One region of the Streptomyces sp. 840.1 genome, then DNA from elsewhere that is predicted to be linked to it. Evidence: riboswitches for the same ligand, from Rfam matches in the RefSeq annotation. Region 1 holds a riboswitch; each other region holds the start of a gene.

Region 1 (7,573 bases):
TCGCGCAGCCAGGCCAGCGCCTTCACCGTGCCCCGGGTGCCGGGCACGATGACGAGATCGGCGTCGGACAGCTCCTCGGGCCGGTCCACGAACCGCACGACGACGCCGGGTTCGGCGGCCAGCGCGTCGACGTCGGTGAAGTTCGACATCAGGGGCACCGCGCACACGGCGACGCGCAGGACGTCCTCGCCGTGCGGAGGCGCGACGACGGACTCGCGCACGGTGCCGCGCAGCGAGACCCGCAGCCCGTCCTCCTCGTCGATGCCGAGGCCGTGGGCGAACGGCAGTACCCCGTACGTCGGCCGCCCGGTGAGACCGAGCAGCATGTCCAGGCCAGGCTCCAGCAGTGACACGTCACCCCGGAACTTGTTGACCAGGTAACCGGCGATCAGTTCCTGGTCCTCGGCGGCCAGCAGCGCCGTCGTACCGAAGAACGAGGCGAAGACCCCGCCCCGGTCGATGTCCCCGACGACCACCACCGGGAAGCGGGCCGCCCGTGCGATGCCCATGTTCACGATGTCGGTGCGCCGCAGGTTGATCTCGGCCGGACTGCCCGCCCCCTCGCAGATCACCGCGTCATATGTGGACCGGAGCTGCTCCAGGCAGTCCACGACGGTGGACAGCAACTGCTCCTGCCTGCCGCCGTGGTAGCCGCGGGCGCTCATCTCACCGACCGCGCGCCCCATCAGGACGACCTGGCTGGAGCGGTCGCTGCCCGGCTTGAGCAGTACCGGGTTCATCAGCGCGGTCGGCTCCACCCGGGCGGCCTGGGCCTGCATGGCCTGGGCCCGGCCGATCTCGGCGCCCTCGCGGGTGACGAAGGAGTTGAGGGACATGTTCTGCGCCTTGAACGGCGCGACCTTCACCCCCTGGCGCACCAGCCAGCGGCAGATGCCCGCCGTGACGACGCTCTTGCCCGCGTCCGATGTGGTCCCGGCGACCAGCAGTCCGCCGCTCATGTCGGTCTCCGTCCTGAGGTGCGCGCACTCGGGGCAGGCGTGCCCGGACCGCGCGTCGAGGTGATCCGCCGTGCCGCGGCGCCCGCGCCCAGCCGGGCCGCCACGCTCACACCGAGGGCCAGCACGCCGATCCGGCGCGAGAGCCGTACGGCGCGTTCGATGTCCTTCGTCCCCACCGCCCGGCCGGCAGCGCCGTTGAGTACGGGGCGGTGCTCGACCCGGCCGCCGTAGGCGAGGGTGCCGCCGAGCCGTACGCCCAGCGCGCCCGCGAACGAGGCCTCCACGGGGCCCGCGTTGGGGCTCGGATGCCGGTGGGCATCCGCCCGCCAGGCCCGCAGCGCACCCCGGGGCCGCCCCCCGGCGGCGACCGCGAGCAGCGCGGTCAGCCGGGCGCCGGGCCAGCCCACGAGGTCGTCGAGGCGGGCCGAGGCCCAGCCGTAACGCAGGTGGCGGGGCGACCTGTGCCCGACCATCGCGTCCAGGGTGTTGGCGGCCCGGAAGCCGACGAGCCCGGGGACCCCGCCCAGCGCGCCCCACACCAGGGCGCCGACCACGGCGTCGGAGGTGTTCTCGGCGACGGACTCCACCACGGCGCGGGCGATCTGCGGTCCGTCCAGGGACTGCGGATCGCGGCCGCACAGGTGGGGCAGCCGCTCGCGGGCCAGTTCGAGGTCGCCGGCGGCCAGCGCGCCGCCGATGGACCGGGCCTCGCGCCCCAGCGACGTACCGCCGACGACGGCCCAGGTGGCGGCGGCGGTCAGGGCCACGGACGCGGCGGGACGGCGGCGCAGCGCACGGGCGGCCAGTGCCGCGCCGCCGGCGGCGCCTCCGGCGCAGACCAGGGTGTGCAGCGCGCCCCACCCGCGGTGGTCGCGCCACAGACGGCGTTCGACGCCTGCCGCGGCCCGCCCGAAGGCGGCGACCGGATGCCCCCGGCGGGGGTCACCGAGCAGCAGGTCACCGATCAGACCGGCCGTGGCGCCGTACGCGAAGATGCGATCGGCACGCACGGATCAGCCGGCCGTCGCGCCTCGGACGCCCTTGGTGGGGGCAGTTGGCGGCGGGGGAGACACGGATACGGACGCACGGCGGCCGGGCATGGCGATATGTCCTCACTCAGGGTCCGCGCCCTGGTTCGACGTGATCGGCGACCAGAGTCTCCTGGCTCCCGGATCCGCAGTTCCCCCGGTCTTCCAGTCCACTCGGCGTGGACCGTGACTTCCGGTGGTGGGGGACTGCTCCCCGGTGACAGTGGCGGGACCGCGCCGGATTCGCACCGGCTTCCTCTGCTGTCGCCGTAATGGCTCCGGCAGTCCACCACGCTCCGCGAACGCCAGTCAACCTACCGTTGACCTGCGGCGGTGCAGTGTGCTGAGACCCACATCGGGCCGGCCGCACGCGAGGTGCGGCCGGCCCGATGCGGCGGATGGTTCAGGTGCGGTGGTTCAGGTGCGGTGGGTCATGGACTGCGGTTCAGGCGACGATCAGGTAGATGCCGTAGGCCACCGCCGCCGCGCACAGCCCGAAGCAGGCGTACGCGCCCGCGCGGGCCAGCATCAGGGACCCGCCGGCCTGCCCGCCCGGCGCGGCCGGTCCGGGCTGCCGGGAGAGGCCGACGATGCCCAGGGTGAAGAGGCCCACCAGGGCGACGGTGGCGACGAGAGAGACGCCGAAGACGGTGCCGAGGGCTGCCCAGTCGATGTTCATGGAGGATCTTCCTTACACCGTGGCAGGTCGTGCCGGGTCGGCGGCTACGGGTCCGGCCGGGGCCGGGATGGTGGTCTTGAGGTCCTGCTGGGCCTGGGCCGCGGTGGGCGGCGGGCTGACGGCCGCGATGGCGGTGGTGACGATCCCGGCGGGTTCGGCGTGCCCGCCGGCCGAGACGCCGTCCTGGCCGCCGGGCGCGACGTCGTCCTGGCCGACCGGCTTGCGGCGGGACAGGACCCAGATCGCTCCGGAGCCCGCGACCAGCAGCACGGCGACGAGCACGACGCCCCAGGTGCCCTGCTTGGTGAGGAACTCCGCCCCCGCGCCGACCAGGCCGGCGGCGGGCAGTGTCAGACCCCAGGCGACGAACATCCGGGTGGCGGTGGACCAGCGGACCACACCGCCCCGCCGGCCGAGGCCGGCGCCCATCACCGCCCCCGAGCAGGACTGGGTGGTGGAGAGGGAGAAGCCGAGGTGCGAGGAGGCCAGGATGACCGTGGCCGCACTGGTCTGGGCGGCGAAGCCCTGCGGCGGCTTGAGCTCGGTGAGGCCGCTGCCCATGGTGCGGATGATGCGCCAGCCGCCCAGGTAGGTGCCGAGCGCGATGGCCAGACCGGCGCTGACGATGACCCAGACCGGCGGGTTCGCACCGGGGGAGAGCACTCCGCCGGTGACCAGGGCCAGCGTGATGATGCCCATGGTCTTCTGCGCGTCATTGGTGCCGTGGGCGAGCGAGACCAGCCCGGCGGAGGCGATCTGCCCGGCCCGGTAGCCCTTGGCGGTCGCCTTCTCCTGGGCGTCGTTACGGATCTTCCCGCCGATCCGGTACGTCAGCCTGGTGGCCAGCAGTGCGGCCAGACCGGCGACGAACGGGGCGGCGACCGCGGGGAGCAGCACCTTGGTGACGACGGTGCCGCCGTCGACCGAGGACCAGCCCGCGGACATCACCGCGGCGCCGATCAGACCGCCGAAGAGGGCGTGCGAGGAGCTGGACGGCAGTCCGACCAGCCAGGTCAGCAGATTCCACAGGATGGCGCCGACGAGCGCCGCGAAGATGACCTCGGTTCTGAGGCCGTTCTCGTTGATGATCCCGCCGGAGATCGTCTTGGCGACCTCCACCGACAGGAACGCGCCGACCAGGTTGAGAACGGCGGACATCGCCACCGCTGTCTTGGGTTTGAGTGCGCCGGTCGAGATGGTGGTCGCCATCGCGTTGGCGGTGTCGTGGAAACCGTTCGTGAAATCGAACACTAGAGCTGTCACGATCACAATCGCGAGCAGCAGCGTGATGTGTTCCATTTACCCAGGCAATCGTTCGACGTCAGTGGCACGTGGAACGTAGGCAACCTGAGTGAACGGAAGATGAACTGAACGGGGCGTCGCGGTGACTCCAATCGGAGTGACGATGCCCCGTTTGGCCGTGCTCCGACAGGGCGGGGCGGGCGCCGGCCGGTGTGGGCCCGGAATCCGGGTCCGGCAGGCCTCCGGAAACGGGGCAGAAACATGGACCGCTCATCAGTGGAAAGGATCTTCGTATGAGCGATGGGCGGCAGGGTCCGGTCGAACAGGCCGTGGGCGCAGAACACACCGCAGGCACCGGACGGGCCGGGGACGCCCGGCCGTCCGGGGACATCGGGCGGGCCTGGGGCGCGGTCGTCGCCACCGCCCGCCGGACGGCGGCCGACGGACTGGTCGTCGGCACCTCGGGCAACGTGTCGGTGCGGGTGGGCGGCACCGTCCTGGTCACCCCGAGCGGCGTGCCGTACGACCGGCTCCGCCCCCAGGACGCGGTCGGCGTCGATCTGGAGGGCAACCAGATCCTCGGCGAGCTGGCCCCGACCAGCGAACTCCCGCTCCATCTCGCTCTCTACCGGAACACCACGGCGGCCGCCGTCGTGCACACCCACGCGGTGCACGCCACGGCCGTCTCCACGCTCGTCGCCGAGGTCCCGCCGATCCACTACGCGGCCGCGCTGCTGGGGGGTCCCGTCCGGGTCGCCCCATACGCCCGGTACGGCACCGACGAACTCGCCGCGAACATGCTGGCCGCCCTGCGGGACCGCACCGGCTGCCTGCTCGGCAACCACGGGACCGTCACCTACGGAGCCACCCTCGACGAGGCGTACGACCGCACCGCCCAGCTCGAATGGCTGTGCCGCCTCTGGCTCGCCGCGAGCGCCGTCCCCGGCCGCTCCCCGGCCCTGCTCACCCCGGACCAGCTGAGCGACGTCCGGGAGGCGCTGAAGGGCTACGGGCAGCCGGGCTGAGGCCGCCGGGGCGGGCGGCCGCCACCGGACGGCCCCCGCCCGCTGGCCGAGTGCGCGGGCGCCCAGGAGACTGAGGGCGTGCGCCCGGTTACAGCGACGGCAGCAGTCGTCACCTCCCTCATCGGCGCCGGTGCGGCAGCGGTCGCGGCCGGCCGGTACGCCGGCGACGCCGCCCTCGGGGCGCCGCCCGGCCGTCCGTTCCCCGCCGACCGCAGACTCACCGTGCACGCGACGGCGGCGGGACAGGTCACCCTGACCCGTTCCTTCGCCGCGCTGCGCCCCGGCACCTACGGGCTGGTCGGTGACGACGTCCACGCCGTCGTCGGCCCGGTCATCGACCGGGCCCACCAGGCCGCCGACACCGTCGTGCGCCGCCTGGAGCGCGTCAGCCACGGCACCCTGCGCCCCGGGGCCAAGGTCCGCCTCACACCCGAGGTCTACAGCGGCGACCCCACCGCGGCCCTCGGCCTCGAACACCGCGAGGTCGAGATCACCGGTGAACTCGGCGCCCTGCCCGCCTGGTTCGTGCCCGGCGCCCGCGACACCTGGGTCATCGCCGCGCACGGCATCGGCACCACCCGGGAACACCCCCTGAACCTGCTCCCCTTCCTGAACGGACAGCAGCTGCCGGTGCTCGACCTGGCCTACCGGGGCGACGCCGGAGCACCGCGCTCCCCGGACGGGCTCAGCCACCTCGGGGAGTCCGAATGGCGCGACCTGGACGCGGCCATCCGCTTCGCGGTCCGCTACGGCGCCGAGAAGGTCGTGCTGCACGGCTGGTCGACCGGCGCCTCGATGGCGCTCCACGCCTCCGCCAACTCCGCGCTCCGGGACCGGATCTGCGGCCTCGTCCTCGACTCCCCGGTCATGGACTGGGCCACCACCCTGCGCGCCCTGGCCGCCGCCCGGGGGGTGCCGTCCGCCCTGCTCCCGCTCGCCGTCCGGGCCGCACAGGGACAGACCGGGCTGAGCGGCGCCCGGCTCCTGGAAACCTCACTGCCCCGGACCCTGCACGTCCCCACCCTGATCTTCCACGGCCCCGACGACACCCTGGCACCCTGGCAGCCCTCCAGGGTGCTCGCCGCCCGGCGCCCCGACCTGGTCGCCCTGCACCCCGTGGCGCAGGCTCCGCATGCGGCGATGTGGAATGCCGACCCGGCCTACTACGAGGAGACGCTGCGACGCTTCCTCACGCCCCTGATGTGAGCTGATGTGCCGCTTCGGCCCGTTGGTACCGGACGGTGCGCACGCTTCGGGACACCGGTGATCCGGGTTCCGTTTGGGCTTTCGGGCTGTCAGAGGCAAGACTGCTCCCCGTGACGTCCCGTACCCCGCGCGACTCCAGGCTGCGACTTGTCCGCCCGCGACCCCTCGCCACCGCTCACAAGGCCGTGATCACCCGGCGCACCAGGCCGGCACCCCGCCCGCCCGAGGGCACCCCGCCCAGGGCGGAACTGGCCCGCCAGGCCAGGGCCGCGCTCGCCGACGCCGTGCGGATCGCCCGCTGGGCCGCCGGCGGCTCCCGTCCCGGCACCCCGCCGCTGGCCGCCACGGCCCTCGAACGGGCCTCCTCCGAGCTGCAGTTGTCCCCGGGCCAGGTGCGGTCCGGCTGGGACCGGGCCCGGCTGGCCGGCCTCGTCGAGCTGCACGGCGACACCGCACGGCCCGGCTGGCGGCTGCGCGCCTGGGACCGCGACGACTCCGCCGTGCTCCGCGGCTGGGTGGCGCTCTTCGACGCCTGGTCCCTCGTCCACCCCGCGCCGCGGGACATCGAGTCCACCGCGGTCGCGGAGGCCGTCGAGGCCGTGCCCCAGGTGCTCTCCCTCCTCCAGCTCTCGGCGGGTCCGGTCACCGTGCCCGCCCTGCTCGACCTGCTGGGCCAGCGCGTCGCCGAACTCCACGAGGAGCGCTGCGAGGTGCCGTACGGGCCGCAGCCGCTGCCCGTCCCCGCCGAGGCCGCGCCCCCCGCCCACCCGGAGGCGCTGGTCGCCCTCCTCCTCGACTGGGCCCTGGAGGGGCTGGCCGCCGTCGGGGCGCTCACCCTCGGCTCCGGGCACGCCACCCTCACCCCGCTCGGCAACTGGGCGGTCTGGGTCAAGCTGGAACAGATCTGCGTCGCCGCCCAGAGCCCGGCCGGGAACATCGAGCAGTCCGCCGCCGACATGCTGCTCGGCTGTGCCCGGCTCACCCCCGGACCGGCCCGTGCCGAGTACCGCGCCTGGCTGGCCGCCCGGCCCGTCGGCAGCGCCGTCGCCGAACTCCTCGCGGTGGCCCGCGGCGAGGACGCGCTGCTGCGCGGGCTCGCCTTCGAGGCGCTCCGGGTGGTCGGCGCACCCGCCGAGCCCGAGGTGCGCTCGGTGGTGGCCGACCCGTCGCTGCGCCCCTACGCGCTGCTGTGGCTCGCGGAGTACGACGGCGCCGACCCCGAGGACGCCCAGGACGTCCTCAGCCGCGAGGAGGCCACCTGGCTCTGGGTCGACACCGCGGCGGCCGTGGCCGACCACGGCGAGACCGCGCTGCTGGTCCGCCACCTCGACTCGGCCGTACAGGGCAGCGTCCCGGCCCTCCTCGACGAGGTACGGGCCGTCGGCCATCCGCGTACCGTCCAGGTCCTGGTGGCGCTGGCCGCGGCCCACCCCG
Region 2 (7,573 bases), 400 kb from region 1:
TCGCCTGCGGTGTACGCAGCCCCACGCGGCCGCGGGCTCGTGCGCCTCACCGCAGCCCTCACCGTGCTGTCGGCGATTGCGCTGACGTCGGGCTGCGGCTCGTCCGGCGCCACCGCCGGCCCCCCGGAGGCGAGCGCCTCGGCGGCGAAGGGCTTCCCCGTCACCATCGACAACTGTGGTGTCAGGACGACGTACACCGAGCCGCCGTCCCGTGCGGTGACCATCCACCAGCATCCGACCGAAGTGATGCTCTCGCTGGGGCTCAAGGACCGGATGGCCGGTACGTCGTACCCGGACTCGGCGGTCCTGCCCGCTCTGCGCAAGGACTTCGCGTCGATCCCGCAGCTGTCGAAGGGGGCGCCGTCGTTCGAGAAGGCCCTCGACACCGATCCCGACTTCGTCTACGGCGGCTACGCCAGCGCGTTCGCGGAGAAGGAGGGCCGCTCGCGCAAGGCGTTCCAGGACGCGGGCATCGACACCTACCTCAACCGGGAGAACTGCGCCGGAGAGAAGGGGGTGACCATGGAGGACACGTACACCGAGATACGCACGATCGGCAAGATCTTCGGCGTCTCGGACCGCGCCTCCACCCTCGTCTCCGAGCTGCGCACCCGCGCCCGCAAGGCGAGCGAGGCCGTGAAGGACGCGCGTGACGTCTCCGTGTTCGTCTACGACAGCGGCGACAAGTCCGCCTTCACGGCCGGTGGCAAGGGCCTGGGCAACGAACTGATCAGACTGGCAGGCGGCAGGAACGTCTTCTCCGACCTGGACGACGTGTTCGGCGACGTCTCCTGGGAGCAGGTCGTCGACCGCAAGCCCGACGTCATCGCCATCTACGACTACGCGGGCACCGGCGTCGCGCAGAAGAAGAAGTTCCTGCTCTCCCAGCCGGCCCTCGCCGATGTGCCCGCGATCAAGAACAGGCGTTTCGTGGTGCTGCCGCTGACCGACACCCTCGTCGGCGTCCGCTCGGCGGACGCGGTGGGCGACCTGGCGCGCGGACTGCACCCGGACAGCTTCAAGTGACCGCGTCCACCACGGACGCCGAGAACACCGCCCTGGTGAAGCCGCGCCGCCGGGCCGCGTTCGCGCTCACCCTGGTCGGGCTCACCGTGCTCCTGGCCGCCTGCTTGACCGCGGGACTCGCTTTCGGCTCGGTGCACGTGCCGCCCGGCCAGGTGTGGGGCATCGTCACGCACGCGCTCGGCGCCGACTGGACGGAACCCACCTGGAGCCGAGCGCGGGAGACGATCGTCCTCGACGTGCGCGGGCCCCGCGTCCTGCTCGGCGCGGTCACCGGCGCGGGTCTCGCCGTCGTCGGCACGGCGTTGCAGGCTCTGGTGCGCAATCCGCTCGCCGAGCCGTACCTCCTCGGAGTGTCCTCCGGCGCCTCGCTCGGCGCGGTCTCGGTGATCGTGTTCGGGGTGAGCTTCTTCGGGACGGTGTCCCTGTCGGCGGCCGCGTTCGCCGGGGCACTGGGCGCACTCGTGCTCGTCTACGCCGCCGCCCGTACCGGCGGCCGCATCACCTCGCTGCGGCTCATCCTGGCCGGGGTCGCGGTGGCGTCAGTGCTCAGCGCGCTGTTGAACCTGATGCTCCTGACGACGGACAACGGCAACGAGGCACGCACCGTCCTCGCCTGGACGCTGGGCGGCCTGGGCGGCGTGTCCTGGGGTTCGCTGTGGCTGCCGGGCCTGGCGCTGCTGCTCGGCATCGCCGTCCTCATGGTGCAGTCCCCGAACCTGAACCTGCTGCTCGCCGGCGAGGAGGCCGCCGCCACCATGGGCCTGGACGTCGCCCGGTTCCGGGCCCGGATGTTCGTGCTCGTCTCGCTGGTCACCGGGGTGCTGGTGGCCTCGGCCGGACCGATCGGTTTCGTCGGACTGATGCTGCCGCACACCGTGCGGCTCCTCGTCGGCGGCGACCACCGGCGGGTGCTGCCCGCCGCCGCGCTCGGGGGTGCGTCCTTCCTGGTCCTGGCGGACATCGCGGCACGGACCGTAGCGGCACCGCAGGAGATGCCGGTCGGGGTCCTCACCGCCCTGTGCGGGGGGCCCTTCTTCCTGTGGCTGATGCGACGCGACGCCCGTAAGAACGCGGGAGGCACGGCATGACGGCGGCCGAACTGCGCGTCGAGGGCGTCACGCTCACGGCCGGGGCACGGCGGCTGGTCCACGACGTCACGCTCACGGCCCGCCCCGGGGAGACGATCGGCCTCGTCGGACCGAACGGCAGCGGCAAGTCCAGCCTGCTGCGCGCCGTCTACCGGATACTGCGGCCGGCAGCCGGAACGGTCCGCGTCGACGGCGAAGACGCCTGGTCACTGCCACCGCGCCAACTGGCACGCACCCTGGCCGCAGTGGTGCAGGACGCTCCCTCCGGCCTCGATCTGAGCGTGCGTGAGGTCGTCGCGATGGGCCGCGCCCCGCACAAGCGACTGCTGTCGGGCGACACGACGCAGGACGCCGCGCTGATCGAGGCGGCACTCACCTCGGTCGACGCCGTCCCCCTGGCCGACCGCGCCTTCGACCGGCTCTCCGGCGGCGAGCGCCAACGGGTTCTGATCGCCCGTGCTCTGGCCCAGGAGCCGTCGCTGCTCGTCCTGGACGAACCGACCAACCACCTGGACATCCGGCACCAGTTGGAGATCCTGACCGTACTGCGCAGACTGCCCGCGACGGTCCTCGTCGCCCTGCACGACCTCAACCTGGCCGCGTACTACTGCGATCGCCTGTTCGTTCTGTGCGACGGCGGTGTCGTCGCTTCCGGAGCGCCGCACGAGGTACTCACTCCGCGCCTGCTCGCGGAGGTCTACGAGGTGACCGCCGAGGTCGCGGTGCATCCTCGCACGGGCCGTCCCCAGGTGACGTTCCTGCCGGCGGACGCACCTGTGCCCGACGCGAACCGGTGACCGGGCGCCCTCGGTCAGCTGGACGCCGGTACCGGGGTACGAGCCGGCCTGCGGCGGCGGATCCGGGACGCCGGACTCACCGCGACGCGGGCTGCCTGCGTCGCGGTGAGCAGATCCCGGACGCGTTCGGAAACGGGCGGGCCGGGCCCCGACGGCCTGCTCCGCTCCGCTCCGCTCCGGTCACCGGGCCAGGCAGCAGTCACCGCACTTCGAGCCGTTCAGGGCCCGGTAGTACAGACAGCAGCTCCGCCGCCGGAACGTCAGCTCGGGGCCGGTGACCTCACCCGTGCCCAGCAGCCGCCCCGTCTGGAGGAGTTCCCTCGTCAGCCCGGTCAGCGGTGCCCGCAGGCCGGGCCGGGACCTCAGCAGCTGCGCCGCCGAACCGACCAGCGCGGAAGCCGAGTTGCCCGCGAGCAGGCGGGGAGCCACCTTCACCGGAAGACCCCGCTCGACACCCTCCAGGACGCCGTCCGCCTGAGCGCGGACGGCATCGGCGAGCGACGACGTCGACTGCGGAGCACGGCTGCCCCGGGGCTCGGCCAGCCGCAGCGTCGGACTGTCACCGGCCCACTCCACGGTGGCCGTCTCCGGCACGATCCCGTGCAACAGCGCGCAGGCGAGAACCGGTGACCACAGGCGTGCCGCGAGCCCGAGATGGGCGATGGAGACTCCGACGCGGGCCTCGGCGGTGTCGTAGCGTTCATTGACAGTCCTGGCCCGCGCGGCGAACCCTTCCCCGGTGAGCCCTCCTTCACCGGACCCGGGCCCCTGGGCCGTGTCCAGGTCGAAGAATCCGCCCATCCGCGCCACGTCGCGCAGCGCCCCGACGACCTCGTGGGCCGGTACCGCGTCCGCCGCGCCCCAACCGTTGGTCATGAGATCGCCGTCCCGACGCGGCGCGGCGGGTCGATCAGATAGAGGTCGAGGATCCCGGGACGGTCCGCGACACCCGGCCCGCCGGCCCGCACCCAGTCCGCTATGTCCTCGGTGGCATCGGGGTCGTTGACCAGGCCGAGCCAGACCGGCCGGGCCCCTGCCGCCCGTCCGACGGCCGAGGGCTGTACGACGATGACGTTGGCCTGCTCGCAGAGGTCCAGGCACTCGGATGTCCGCACCGGGGCGATCTCCCGCAACCGCGCGGTCTGCGCGGCGTGATCGCCCCGCACCTTGGCCGTGCCGCAGCAGCAGTCGCGGCACACCACCACCCGGCAGGGGACCGCCCGGTCCGGCGTCGGCGCGTTCTTGTCGGCGGGCCGCTCAGGCATGCCGCATCCTCCCTCTAGCCGGGGAGTTCCGCCCCGGGGTCATTCGAGGAGGCGACAGCGTGAGTCTCCTGGCTCTCGGGTCCGTGCTCGTCCCGGCCTTCCCGCCCTCGCGGGGCAGTGGCGCGTCGGGATCCGCTCGCCGATCACAGTGGCGGTACCGCACCGGATTCCCACCGGTTTCCTCGGGCCGCCGTCGCCCATGTCCGCCGCCCATCATGTCACCCGCCCCACGGCGACGGGAGCCCGGCCGGACGGCGTACCGGGACACCGTCGTGTCCGGCCACCGGGCGGCATCAGGCGCGCCGTGACCTCGCCAGTGCCAGGGCGTCTGTGACTTCCCGGACCACGCGCTCCGCGTCCTCGGGACTGTTGACCACGTCGGTGTCGTTCATGTCGACCACGAGGACGTCACTGGCGCGGTAGTGCTCGCGCACCCAGTCGTCGTACCCCGACCACAGCGTCCGGTAGTACCCGACGAGACTCCGGTCCTGTTCGAAGTCGCGTCCCCGCAGCCCGATGCGGTGCAGAACCGTCTCGAAGTCCGCCCGCAGGTACACCATGAGATCGGGTGCCTTGCGGTAGGGCAGGCCGTCGATCTCGCGCATCATCTCCGCGAGCAGCCCCTCGTACACCCGCATCTCCAGGGAACTGATCCTGCCGAGGTCGTGGTTGACCTTGGCGAAGTACCAGTCCTCGTAGATGGAGCGGTCGAGAACGTTGTCGTCCTGCTTGTACGCGTCCTTGATCGCGGCGAAACGCGTCTGCAGGAAGTAGAGCTGGAGGAGGAAGGGGTACCGCCTCGCCTCTATCTCTTCGGGGCCGGCCGTGTAGAAGAGCGGCAGGATCGGATTGTCCTCCACGCTCTCGTAGAAGACCTTGCTCCCAAGTTCCTTGGCGATCAGTTCGGCGACACTCGTCTTGCCGATCCCGATCATGCCGCCGACGCAGATCACTGCCATACCTCAATCTTTCCGGGAGCTGCCCATGCCGGAGGGAGTGCACAGGGTGCGGAGCGTGATGCCGGCCCCGTCGATGCTCGCTGCCCGACAGGGGACGGCGGGAAGAGGCCCCTGGCACGCCATCGGAACGAGCCTCGCGAGCACCGCTTCAGTGTCTGGATATCGCCCGCAACGCGGACACCGTACCTGGCGCGCACAAGCGAAACGGCAGGTGAGTCCTCCTTCTTCACCGGCTCCAGAATCGCCACGCACTCCACATGGTGCGTCATCGGAAGCACGTCACCCGGGTGAACTCAGAGAAAACCCCAGGTCAGGTCCGTCTCGTCTCCGTCTTGGGGCCACCATGCGCTGGGAGCGTCAAACGAGCGTCACGGCGGACGCCCAGTGATCCCAGCAAGGAGTGCACCAGATGCCGTCCCCGTGGTCAGGTTCAGGCTTCGATGCTCACACGAGGGAAGCATTGATCCTTATCAGCGTCGATCGTTTGGGACACCCCATGCAGGCGGCACCTCGCTCAGGAAGCGGATGACGTACTCCCCGCTGACTTCGTTCCAGCCACCGGAAGTACGTACTCACCGGCGAGACGCGCCCAGTGCAGCGGGAGAGGCCGGGCGAGCGGTGGATAATCGTCGTGGTAGCGCAGCTGGTGCGTGAGCGTCGCCCACTCCGCCGGCCAGTCGGGCGGGTCACCCGCACGCCCCGAATCCGTCAGCGCCTTCTCCGACAGACAGCCGAGCACGGTGATCTCCAGTTGCCCGGGGTTCCACGCGGTCTTCCCGGGCGCTGTCCGGCCCTGTGCCGTGGGCACCAGCTTCATGAGCCCCTTCGGCAGTTTCACCACCGTGTGCGGCTTCGAGGCCGTACTCGCGAAGACACGGCCCTCCGTATCCGCCGTCCCCCACACACCCTCGGCGAAGCCGACCCCGTCCTCGGTATCGTGGGCGTACCACTCCGCCACCTCACCCCGGGCGTTAGCGTCCCGTACGAGCAGCACCCGCAGGTCGTGGCCGTAGAGCGTGTGCCGCTGGGCGGGTTCGGCCCCGAAGCCGAGCGTGTCGCGGTCCAGTGCACCGTTGCGCAGGCCAGGCCAGCACTGGCGCAGATTACCGGCGTCCGCCAGCAGCAGCGTCGGGCGGTCGCGGAGCTGGAAGAGCAGTGCCCGGATCTGCCGCTCGGTCTCCCGCTGCCTGTCCTGCTCCACGCCCGGGCGGGCAGCGGGCCGGGATCCTCCCGGGGCTGCCGAGTCCTCGACGAGCTTCCCCGTGCCGGTCTCCTTCCCGCCACTCGCCGCCGGTTCCCGTGCCTGGGAGAGCAGCAGCAACAGCTTCGGATACGGCACCCATTCGGCTCGTTCTGCGTCCCACCCCTCGATGACGCCCGGTCCGTCCCCGAGGCGCACCCGCACCGCCACCAGCCGGTGGACGGGGCATCGCGTGGGCCCCTTCCTGGTGTGGCGTACGAGCCAGAGCGCCGCGTACTGAAGGTCGCCCGGAATGCCGGCTCCCACCCGGTGGGCGGGCGGGCTGATCGCGCCCAGCTGCCGGAAGGCGTCCAGCCAGGTCCACCGGGCCCGGTGTTCCAGAGCGCTGTCGGTGTCGTCGGGCGAGTTCACGAACTGGGTCAGCCGTCCCTGCCGTGCCCAGGCGATGCGCAGCGCGTGCTTGGGGTCGGAGTCCGGGACGGCAGCGAAGCGCTCCTTGCCGGCGATCTCCGTGATCACGACTCCGGCCCCGCCGAGAAGCGGGCGCCCCCGGTCCGCCACGAGCCCGCAGCGCACTTCAATGGCCTCGGCCAACCGGACGGCCCTGAGGCGCCCGCGGGCTCGGGTGGTCGGCAGTGCGTCGGCCAAGAGTCCCGCGGGCCGGGCCCGGACGCGGATATCGACCCCCTCGCACTGCCACTGCCAGGTCTCCCCGTCGGCCGACGGCACTTGTTGCCCGGCGGGAAGACCAATGAGCTTGGGCAGCTCGGCGAGCAGCGCCGCACGGGTTTCCGGGGACTGCCAGAAGACGTCGATCTCCAGGGGGCGGCCGTTCAGTGCGCGTGTCAGCGCCGCCCGCCGCTGCAGAGCTAGCTGGGCGTCGCGGACGCCCGGGACGCGTCCGGCGCCGGAACGGGGCAGCAGGGAGGGTGTGTTGCTCCGGGAGACGCGCGTGAGGTCGGGGACCCGGGTCAGCAGGGGACGCAGCCCTTCCTCGACCCAGGCGTCCAGATCCGCCCGCTCCTGTGGCATCAGCCCGGGTCCGACCTCGTGCGGGCCGATCGACGGGTGGTAGACGATGCCGGCGGCCACGTCCCCGGAACCGTTGATCCAGCGTTCAGGGTCGGAGAAGAGCGCTTCGGGCCGGGGATAGTTGCGCACGATGTCCAGCTCGGGCACAAGCGGTGCGGGACTGTGCCGGCGCCATGCCAGTTCCTTCGACCGCCGGTCGTAGCCC
Region 3 (7,573 bases), on a different contig from region 1:
GCTCGCCGCCCGGCACGCCGTCGCCGTCTGCACGGGCAGCCGGGCCGTGGTCCCCGACCTGCCGGGGATCGCGGAGGCCCGCCCCTGGACCAGCCGTGAGGCGACGAGTGCCAAGGAGGTGCCCGGCCGGCTCGTCGTCGTCGGCGGGGGAGTGGTCGGTGTGGAGATGGCCACGGTGTGGGGCGCGCTGGGCTCCGAGGTCACCGTGCTGGTCCGGGGCGCGGGGCTGCTGCCCCGGATGGAGCCGTTCGCCGGTGAGCTGGTGGCGGAGGCGCTCACCGCCGCCGGAGCCGATGTCCGGTTCGGTGTCTCGGCCGCCGCGCTGCGGCGCCCGGCCCCTGACGGACCGGTCACCGTCGAACTCGACAACGGTGAGAGCATCGAGGCCGACGAGATCCTCTTCGCCACCGGCCGCGCCCCGCGCACCGACGACCTGGGCCTGGAAACGGTGCACCTGAAGCCGGGTTCCTGGCTTCAGGTGGACGACAGCTGCCGGGTCGAGGGCACCGGCTGGCTCTACGCCGTCGGTGACGTGAACCACCGGGCGCTCCTTACCCACCAGGGCAAGTACCAGGCCCGCATCGCCGGGGCGGCCATCGCCGCCCGCGCCGAGGGCGTCCCGCTGCTGGAGACGGACCGCTGGGGTGCCCACGCGGCCACCGCCGATCACTCGGCCGTCCCCCAGGTCGTCTTCACCGACCCGGAGGCCGCCTCGGTCGGCCTCACCCTGGCCGAGGCGGAGCAGGCGGGCCACCGGGTCAGGGCCGTCGACCACGACCTCGGCGCGGTGGCGGGTGCCGGGCTGTACGCGGACGGCTACCGGGGCCGCGCCCGCATGATCGTCGACCTCGACCGGGAGATCCTGCTCGGCGTCACCTTCGTGGGCCCGGGGACCGGCGAGCTGCTGCACTCGGCGACGATCGCGGTCGCCGCGGAAGTCCCGATCGAGCGGCTCTGGCACGCGGTACCCGCCTACCCGACGATCAGCGAGATCTGGCTGCGGCTCCTGGAGACATTCCGTGGGTAGCGGCGGAAGTTGAGGCCGGACGGCGAAGGCCTGCGGGTGCGGTGGGCGGAGCGGGTCATCCCTCCTGTGGTCTAGGCCAAGGGGGTCCTGTCCCTCTATCCTCGTGCGTGCCAGCGGCACGCCGTTCCCCACCCCTGGTTGCGTGCTGGCGAGCGCGATGCCCGGCCGACTCTGTCCCGAGCGGCCGGGTAACCTCCCCCCACTCACCGCCTCCAGGAGGCCACGGTGAAAGTACGCACCAGAATCACGGCGATCGTCGGCGCTGCCTGTATCGCCGCGTCCCTGGCTCTCGCCACGGCGTCGGCCGCCCCGCAGCAGTCGGCGTCGGTCGTCCTCAACGAAGTCGCGCGGGCCACGAGCCCGTCCGCCGGCACCGCCGGGCCGGACGGCACGGTCTGGATCGCCGAACGCGCCGGAACCGTAAGGGTTCTGAATGCCCAGGGGATCGGCGAGCCGGTCCTGGACATCTCCGACGAGACGACCATCGACGGCGAACGCGGCCTGCTGGGCATCGCGTTCGACCCGGACTTCGCCCACTTCTACATCTCGTTCACGGACCTCGAAGGCACGAGCACCGTGGACGAGTTCGCCATGGAGGGCGGCGCGATCCGGCCGGACACCCGGCGCACCGTTCTGACACAGACCCAGCCGTACTCGAACCACAACGGCGGCGACATCATGTTCGGTCCCGACGGCTATCTCTACATCGGCCTCGGTGACGGTGGATCGGGCGGCGACCCGGACGGCAACGGCCAGAACCTCGGCACGCTGCTCGGCAAGCTTCTGCGGATCGATCCGGGCGGCGGCGACCCGTACGCCATCCCGGCGGACAACCCGTTCGTGGACGACCCGACGGCGCGGGGCGAGATCTGGGCATACGGACTGCGCAACCCGTGGCGGTTCTCGTTCGACGCGGGCACGGGCGACCTGCTGATCGGCGACGTCGGCCAGAGCGACTGGGAGGAGATCGACTGGGCTCCCGCGGCCAGCAAGGGCGGCGAGAACTACGGCTGGTCCTCGATGGAGGGCAACCACCCCTTCCGCGGCGGTACCGAGCCCGCGAACCACGTGCCGCCGGTGCACGAGTACGACCGCAGCGGCCTCGGCTGCTCGGTCACCGGCGGCTATGTCTACCGAGGCGATGCCATCGCCGGCCTCAAGGGCACGTACGTGTTCAGCGACTACTGCGACGGCACGATCCGCACCCTGCAGATCGAGAACGGCGAGGTCACCGGCGAGGGTGACCTCGGAGTCCAGGGCGGCGAGGTCATTTCGTTCGTGGAGGGCGGCGACGGCGAACTGTATGTTCTCGCCATCGGCGGCAGCATCTCGCGCATCGACCCGGCGTGAGCCGATGAGGTACCGCGCACACTGACAGCCGGGAGGCCCGCGGGGCCGGGACCGCGAACCGCGGTCCCGGCCCCGCCGGTCGCGGTGCGGCCGGCAGGGGCTGATTTCCGGTCGTGGCATGATCGGCGGCCATGGAGCACTTCATACGTCCCAACGGTTCACCGCCCGTCAACGGCTACAGCCACGCGGTCGCCTTCACCGGAGCGATGGTCGCCGTCTCGGGGCAGGTCCCCCTGGACGGCGACGGCAATCCGGTCGGTAAGGACGATGCCGAGGCCCAGGTCCGGCAGGTCTACGCGAACCTGATCACCGCGCTGGAGGCAGCAGGCTCAGGTCTGGAACACGTGGTCAAACTGACGGTCTACCTGACCGACCTGGACGACCTGGGCGCGTTCCGCACAGTGCGGGACGAGTACCAGGACGCCAAGAACCCGCCTGCCTGCTCCTTGGTGAGGGTGGCCGGCCTGGTCCACCCGGACTTCCGGGTCGAGATCGATGCATTGGCCGTGGCGCCGAGTGCTGGCCGGCGATCCGCTTCCCCTCGCGGCTGAAGCCGCACAGCGGATCCTTGCCTTCGAGGGGGCGAGCGCCGGCATCCGGTGATCCGGGCGTGGGGCCCCGGTGGCGCCGAGGGCAGCCGGCAGGGCCCACGCCGTGCCGCAGACGGCGCACGCGGTCCCGCCGGGCGGCCGCCCGGCGGGACCGTTTCGCTCAGGCCGGGGGCTGGCTGTCGCTGGTGGTGACGCGGACGTGGTCGACGACGAGTTGCTGGGGGAAGGTGGTGTTGCCGTCGGGGTCGCCGGGCCAGTAGCCGCCGACGGCGAGGTTGAGGATGAGGAAGAAGGGCTTGTTGAAGGCCCAGGTGTTGCCGCCGGTGTCGGCGGGGGTGCGGTGCTGGTAGACGTTGCCGTCGACGGACCACGTGACGGAGTCGGGGGCCCAGTCGATGGCGAAGGTGTGGAAGTCGTCGGCGAAGGCCTGGCCGCCGGGGAGGCTGTAGCCGGCGCCGATGCCAGCGGAGCCGGAGTAGCCGGGGCCGTGCAGGGTGCCGTGGACGGTGTTGGGTTCGAAGCCGACGTTCTCCATGATGTCGATCTCGCCGGAGTTGGGCCAGCCGACCTGTCCGATGTCGTCGCCGAGCATCCAGAAGGCGGGCCACATGCCCTGGCCGCGCGGGATCTTCATCCGGGCCTCGACGTGGCCGTAGGTCTGGGTGAACTTGCCCGAGGTGTTGAGCCGCGCCGAGGTGTACTCACAGGTGCCGTACCAGCACTGGTAGTTGTTCGGGTTCTCCTTGCGCGCGGTGATGACCAGATGGCCCTGGCCGTCCAGCGCCGCGTTGCTGTTCCCGGCCGTGTAGTACTGCCGCTCGTGGTTGTTGACGTTGTCACCGGTCTCGATCTGCCACTTACCGCCGTCAACGGCGGAACCTGCGGCTCCGTCGAAGTCGTCGGTGAACGTCGCGGCGGCGGTGGACGCCTGCGTGGTGACGGATCCCTTCGAGGCCGGAGACGGCATGGGGGCGCCGGAGGCGAGGCCGGAGGTGGCGGAGACGAGGGCGAGTACCGAGAGTGCGGAGACCAGGAGGCGCCTGGTCAGGTGGGGGGAGCTCATGTGAATTTCCTTTCCGTACGGGACGGAGGAAATGTGACTCACCATGCATATGACAAGTGGGGGCATGGCGGCCACGTGGGGGAGTTGAGGCCTTAGTTCACTTCGTGATTTAAGAAGTGAACCAAGAGCGTGTCAAGGCTCTTGGCAGACCACAGTTCTTGCACGCACCGGGCCGCCGCCCCGTCGGCGCGTTCGTCAGCTCTCCGGTTCCGCCGGGAGCGGCCGGCCGCAGCGCAGGTTCCACCGCCCCGACCTGCCGCTGAGCTCCGTGACGGTCAACGGGGCGACGTCCAGCCGCCAGAAGGCCTGCGGCGGGAGGTCCAGTGCGTGGACCGTCGCGGCGCGGATCACGGCGGGCTCGGCCACCGCCAGCACCCGCCCGTCGTCGCTTCCGTGCGGGGAGTCGAGCCACGAGCCCACCCGCGTGCACAGTTCCAGCAGGGACTCACCCCCGTGCGGCGCGGCGGCCGGGTCGCTCAGCCAGGCGGCCACCCCGTCCGGCTCGGCCGTGCTCACCTCGGCCAGCCGGGCGCCGGACCAGCGGCCCATCTCCCAGTCCCGCAGGGCGGGTTCGGGTTCGGACCGGAGCCCCAGTGCGTCCGCGGTCGCGGTGCAGCGCATGGACGGGCCGCGCATGCGCCTGGCCGCCGATGGCACGGCGGGTGCGGCGGCCCGCGCCTGCCGGAGTCCGGAGTCGTCGAGCGGCGCGTCACCGGCGAACCGGGCCTCGCGCAGCGCCGCGTTCATCGCCGGTGAGATCAACATCACCCGTACCGTCATTGCTGCCCTCAACTCCCTGAACGGTGGCCACTTGCCCGACCACACCATGGCATCAGGGCTTCCCGGACGCCCGGACCGCACCATGGCGGCGCCCACGCCCAGGCGGTATGGTCGCGACCACACGACGAGGGTGTGACGGAAGTCCGGTGAGAATCCGGCACGGTCGCGCCACTGTGAACCCGTACCTGTGCGGGGAAGTCAGACCCAGCACCTTCGTCTCAGGCACCACGATCGGGACGCGTGTTCCCACAGGAGGTTCTGCCATGGCACAGACTGCTGCCCCCGCCACCGGCGCACCCGCCATCACTCCCATCTCACTGAAGGCCATCGCCCCTTGGGCGGTCTTCTTCGGCATCCTCATGCTGATCCTGCTCTACTTCGTCGGCGCCGAGCAGGGCGCCACCTCCGTCATCTCGGGCGCGGGCGTGCACGAGTGGGTCCACGACGGCCGTCACCTGCTCGGTTTCCCCTGCCACTGACCCACCGGGCTGATCCAGGGGAATCCCTCATGAACTCCATATCTGTCAGAGCTCTGCTGGTCCGCGGCATGCTGGCCGGCCTCGTCGCGGGCGCGCTCGCGCTGGCCGTCGCCTACTTCCTCGGCGAGTCCCGGGTGGACGCCGCCATCGCCCTGGAGGAGGCGCACAGCCACGACCACGGTGGCGGCGAGGAACTCGTCAGCCGCACCATGCAGTCCACCGCGGGCCTCGCCACCGGCGTAGTCGTCTTCGGCGTGGCCATCGGCGGCATCGCCGCACTCGTCTTCTGTTACGCGCTCGGCCGGATGGGCCGCTTCGGTCCGCGCGCCACCGCGGCGCTGATCGCGGGCGCGGCCCTGCTGGCCGTGTACGTCGTGCCGTTCCTGAAGTACCCGGCGAATCCGCCGGCCGTCGGCAACCCCGACACCATCGGCAGACGCACGGCACTGTTCTTCCTGATGGTCGCCCTCAGCGTGCTGCTGGCCGTCGCCGCCGTCATCCTCGGCAGGCGGCTGGCACCCCGCCTGGGCGCCTGGAACGCGACGATCGCCGCAGGGGCCGGATACGTCCTGCTCATCGGTCTCGCGTACGTCTTCCTGCCCTCGTTCAACGAGGTCGGAAAGGGCTTCCCGGCCACCCTGCTGTGGCAGTTCAGGCTGGCCACGCTCGCGGTCCAGGTCACGCTGTGGACCACTTTCGGGCTGCTCTTCGGCTACCTCACCGAACGGCTGCTGGTGCCGAGGGCGCAGCCTGCCCGTGCAGGCGGCACAACAGCGGAACGCGCCGCGGCCGCGGCGGGCTGACCCGCCCACGCGCCGTCGGGCCCGTGCAGCGCCGGAACCCGCGAGGTGAGTCCTCGCGGGTTCCGCCGCGTCACGGGCCGGCTCGCGTCACCGCCCGGCGGGACCGTCCCAGTCCACGCGGTAGTGCTTCAGCAGGGAGTCCTCACGCACCAGGCGCATGCCTGCGGCCGTCATGACGCGCTGGGACGCGACGTTGTCGAGGTCGGTGTCCCCGTGCACGCAGACGACGCCCAGGCCGCGGGCGAACCGCAGCAGCGCGCGGAGCGCCTCGGAGGCGTACCCCATGCCCTGGACCGAGGGCACGAGCCCGTAGCCGATCGTGACGTGCCCGGCCTCGTCGGGAACCCCGTGGAACCCGAGCCCGCCGATCACCGGCCCGTCCTTGCCGAGCCGTATCTCGTACGAGCCGAACGGAGCCGGATCCCCGGTCTCGGCAATGGCGCGCAGGACGCGCGTGGCCGCCGCCCGCTCGCCCTGGGAGGGGTATCCGGCCGCCCACCGGACGCCTTCCGGTGGCCGGCCCTCCACCACGTGCTCGACGTCGGATGCGCTCATCGCGCGGAGCAGGAGGCGCGGGGTATCGATAACGGTCATGACGCAGTGGACTATCACGCGGTGCGGGCGGGCCGCACCCGGATATCTCCCGGTGAACGCCCGCCCGTACCGCATGTCCCACCCGCCGCAGGCACCCCCGGTCGACCTGCGGTCACGCGCCGCCCGCCGGGGTGAAGTCCCCGGCCAGCGCGGCCGCCACCCGCAGGTGTGTCGCCGCCTCGGTCTGCCGCCCCTGGCGCTCCAGCGTGCGGCCGAGCATCAGCCGGGCGTAGTGCTCCACGGGGTCGAGCTCCAGTACCGCCCGCAGTTCCGTCTCGGCCCGGCCGAGCCGCGCCGAGTGGTAGTAGGCCCTCGCCAGCAGCAGGCGCGGCGCGACCTGCTCCGGCACCTCCTCGACCAGCCCGCCCAGGATCCGGGCCGCCACCAGGTACTCCTTCGATTCGAAGAAGAACTGCGCGCGCTCCCACCGCTCGGCTGCGGTACCGAACTCGTAGTAGGTGTCGCTCATTCGTCCTCCTCGGTCGAGGCTCGCCGCCGGGCCCGTCCCGGCTGCGTCGATGGTCACAACACTCCAAGGTGGTTTAACATTCCACTAAATATTCGGCGTGGGTGCCGTCGGACCGGGCCCGTACGGGAATAGGTTGAGCGCCATGAGCAATCTCGATCGCCAGGCAGTTCCCTCCGTCTGCGGAGGGCGCGGCTTCGTCGTCGCCGAACCCGTACGCGAACTCCTCACCCCGCGTCGGGTGAAGCTCGGGGAGTCCACCGAGGTGCGCAGACTGCTGCCCAACCTCGGCCGCCGCATGGTCGGTGCCTGGGCCTTCGTGGACCACTACGGCCCCGACGACATCACCGACGAGCCCGGGATGCAGGTGCCGCCCCACCCCCACATGGGCCTGCAGACCGTCAGCTGGCTGCACGAGGGCGAGGTCCTGCACCGCGACAGCCTCGGCAGCCTGGCGACG

Evidence for each region. Region 1 has a riboswitch for cobalamin ahead of EDD93_RS22305 (cobalamin biosynthesis protein). Riboswitches for the same ligand answer to the same signal wherever they lie in the genome.
Region 2: it holds a riboswitch for cobalamin, as region 1 does, so the genes downstream of both, EDD93_RS24200 ((2Fe-2S) ferredoxin domain-containing protein) here and EDD93_RS22305 (cobalamin biosynthesis protein) in region 1, are expected to answer to the same signal.
Region 3: it holds a riboswitch for cobalamin, as region 1 does, so the genes downstream of both, EDD93_RS34540 (CbtB-domain containing protein) here and EDD93_RS22305 (cobalamin biosynthesis protein) in region 1, are expected to answer to the same signal.

Annotation. Positions count from the first base shown of each region.
Region 1 is NZ_RJUU01000001.1:4,881,585-4,889,157, forward strand. It holds gene EDD93_RS22300 (cobyric acid synthase) at 1-959, opposite strand, end outside; gene EDD93_RS22305 (cobalamin biosynthesis protein) at 956-1,969, opposite strand; cobalamin riboswitch at 2,114-2,247, opposite strand; gene EDD93_RS22310 (hypothetical protein) at 2,433-2,666, opposite strand; gene EDD93_RS22315 (inorganic phosphate transporter) at 2,679-3,965, opposite strand; gene EDD93_RS22320 (class II aldolase/adducin family protein) at 4,202-4,933, shown strand; gene EDD93_RS22325 (alpha/beta hydrolase) at 5,012-6,139, shown strand; gene EDD93_RS22330 (hypothetical protein) at 6,325-7,573, shown strand, end outside.
Region 2 is NZ_RJUU01000001.1:5,278,987-5,286,559, reverse strand. It holds gene EDD93_RS24220 (ABC transporter substrate-binding protein) at 1-1,026, shown strand, start outside; gene EDD93_RS24215 (iron ABC transporter permease) at 1,023-2,114, shown strand; gene EDD93_RS24210 (ABC transporter ATP-binding protein) at 2,111-2,911, shown strand; gene EDD93_RS24205 ((2Fe-2S)-binding protein) at 3,092-3,787, opposite strand; gene EDD93_RS24200 ((2Fe-2S) ferredoxin domain-containing protein) at 3,784-4,176, opposite strand; cobalamin riboswitch at 4,238-4,360, opposite strand; gene EDD93_RS24195 (deoxynucleoside kinase) at 4,470-5,135, opposite strand; gene EDD93_RS24190 (pPIWI_RE module domain-containing protein) at 5,650-7,573, opposite strand, start outside.
Region 3 is NZ_RJUU01000003.1:465,956-473,528, reverse strand. It holds gene EDD93_RS34565 (NAD(P)/FAD-dependent oxidoreductase) at 1-1,027, shown strand, start outside; gene EDD93_RS34560 (sorbosone dehydrogenase family protein) at 1,253-2,377, shown strand; gene EDD93_RS34555 (RidA family protein) at 2,509-2,928, shown strand; gene EDD93_RS34550 (family 16 glycosylhydrolase) at 3,089-3,991, opposite strand; gene EDD93_RS34545 (histidine phosphatase family protein) at 4,187-4,771, opposite strand; adenosylcobalamin (AdoCbl) riboswitch at 4,883-5,032, shown strand; gene EDD93_RS34540 (CbtB-domain containing protein) at 5,035-5,250, shown strand; gene EDD93_RS34535 (CbtA family protein) at 5,280-6,053, shown strand; gene EDD93_RS34530 (GNAT family N-acetyltransferase) at 6,141-6,647, opposite strand; gene EDD93_RS34525 (tetratricopeptide repeat protein) at 6,760-7,116, opposite strand; gene EDD93_RS34520 (pirin family protein) at 7,259-7,573, shown strand, end outside.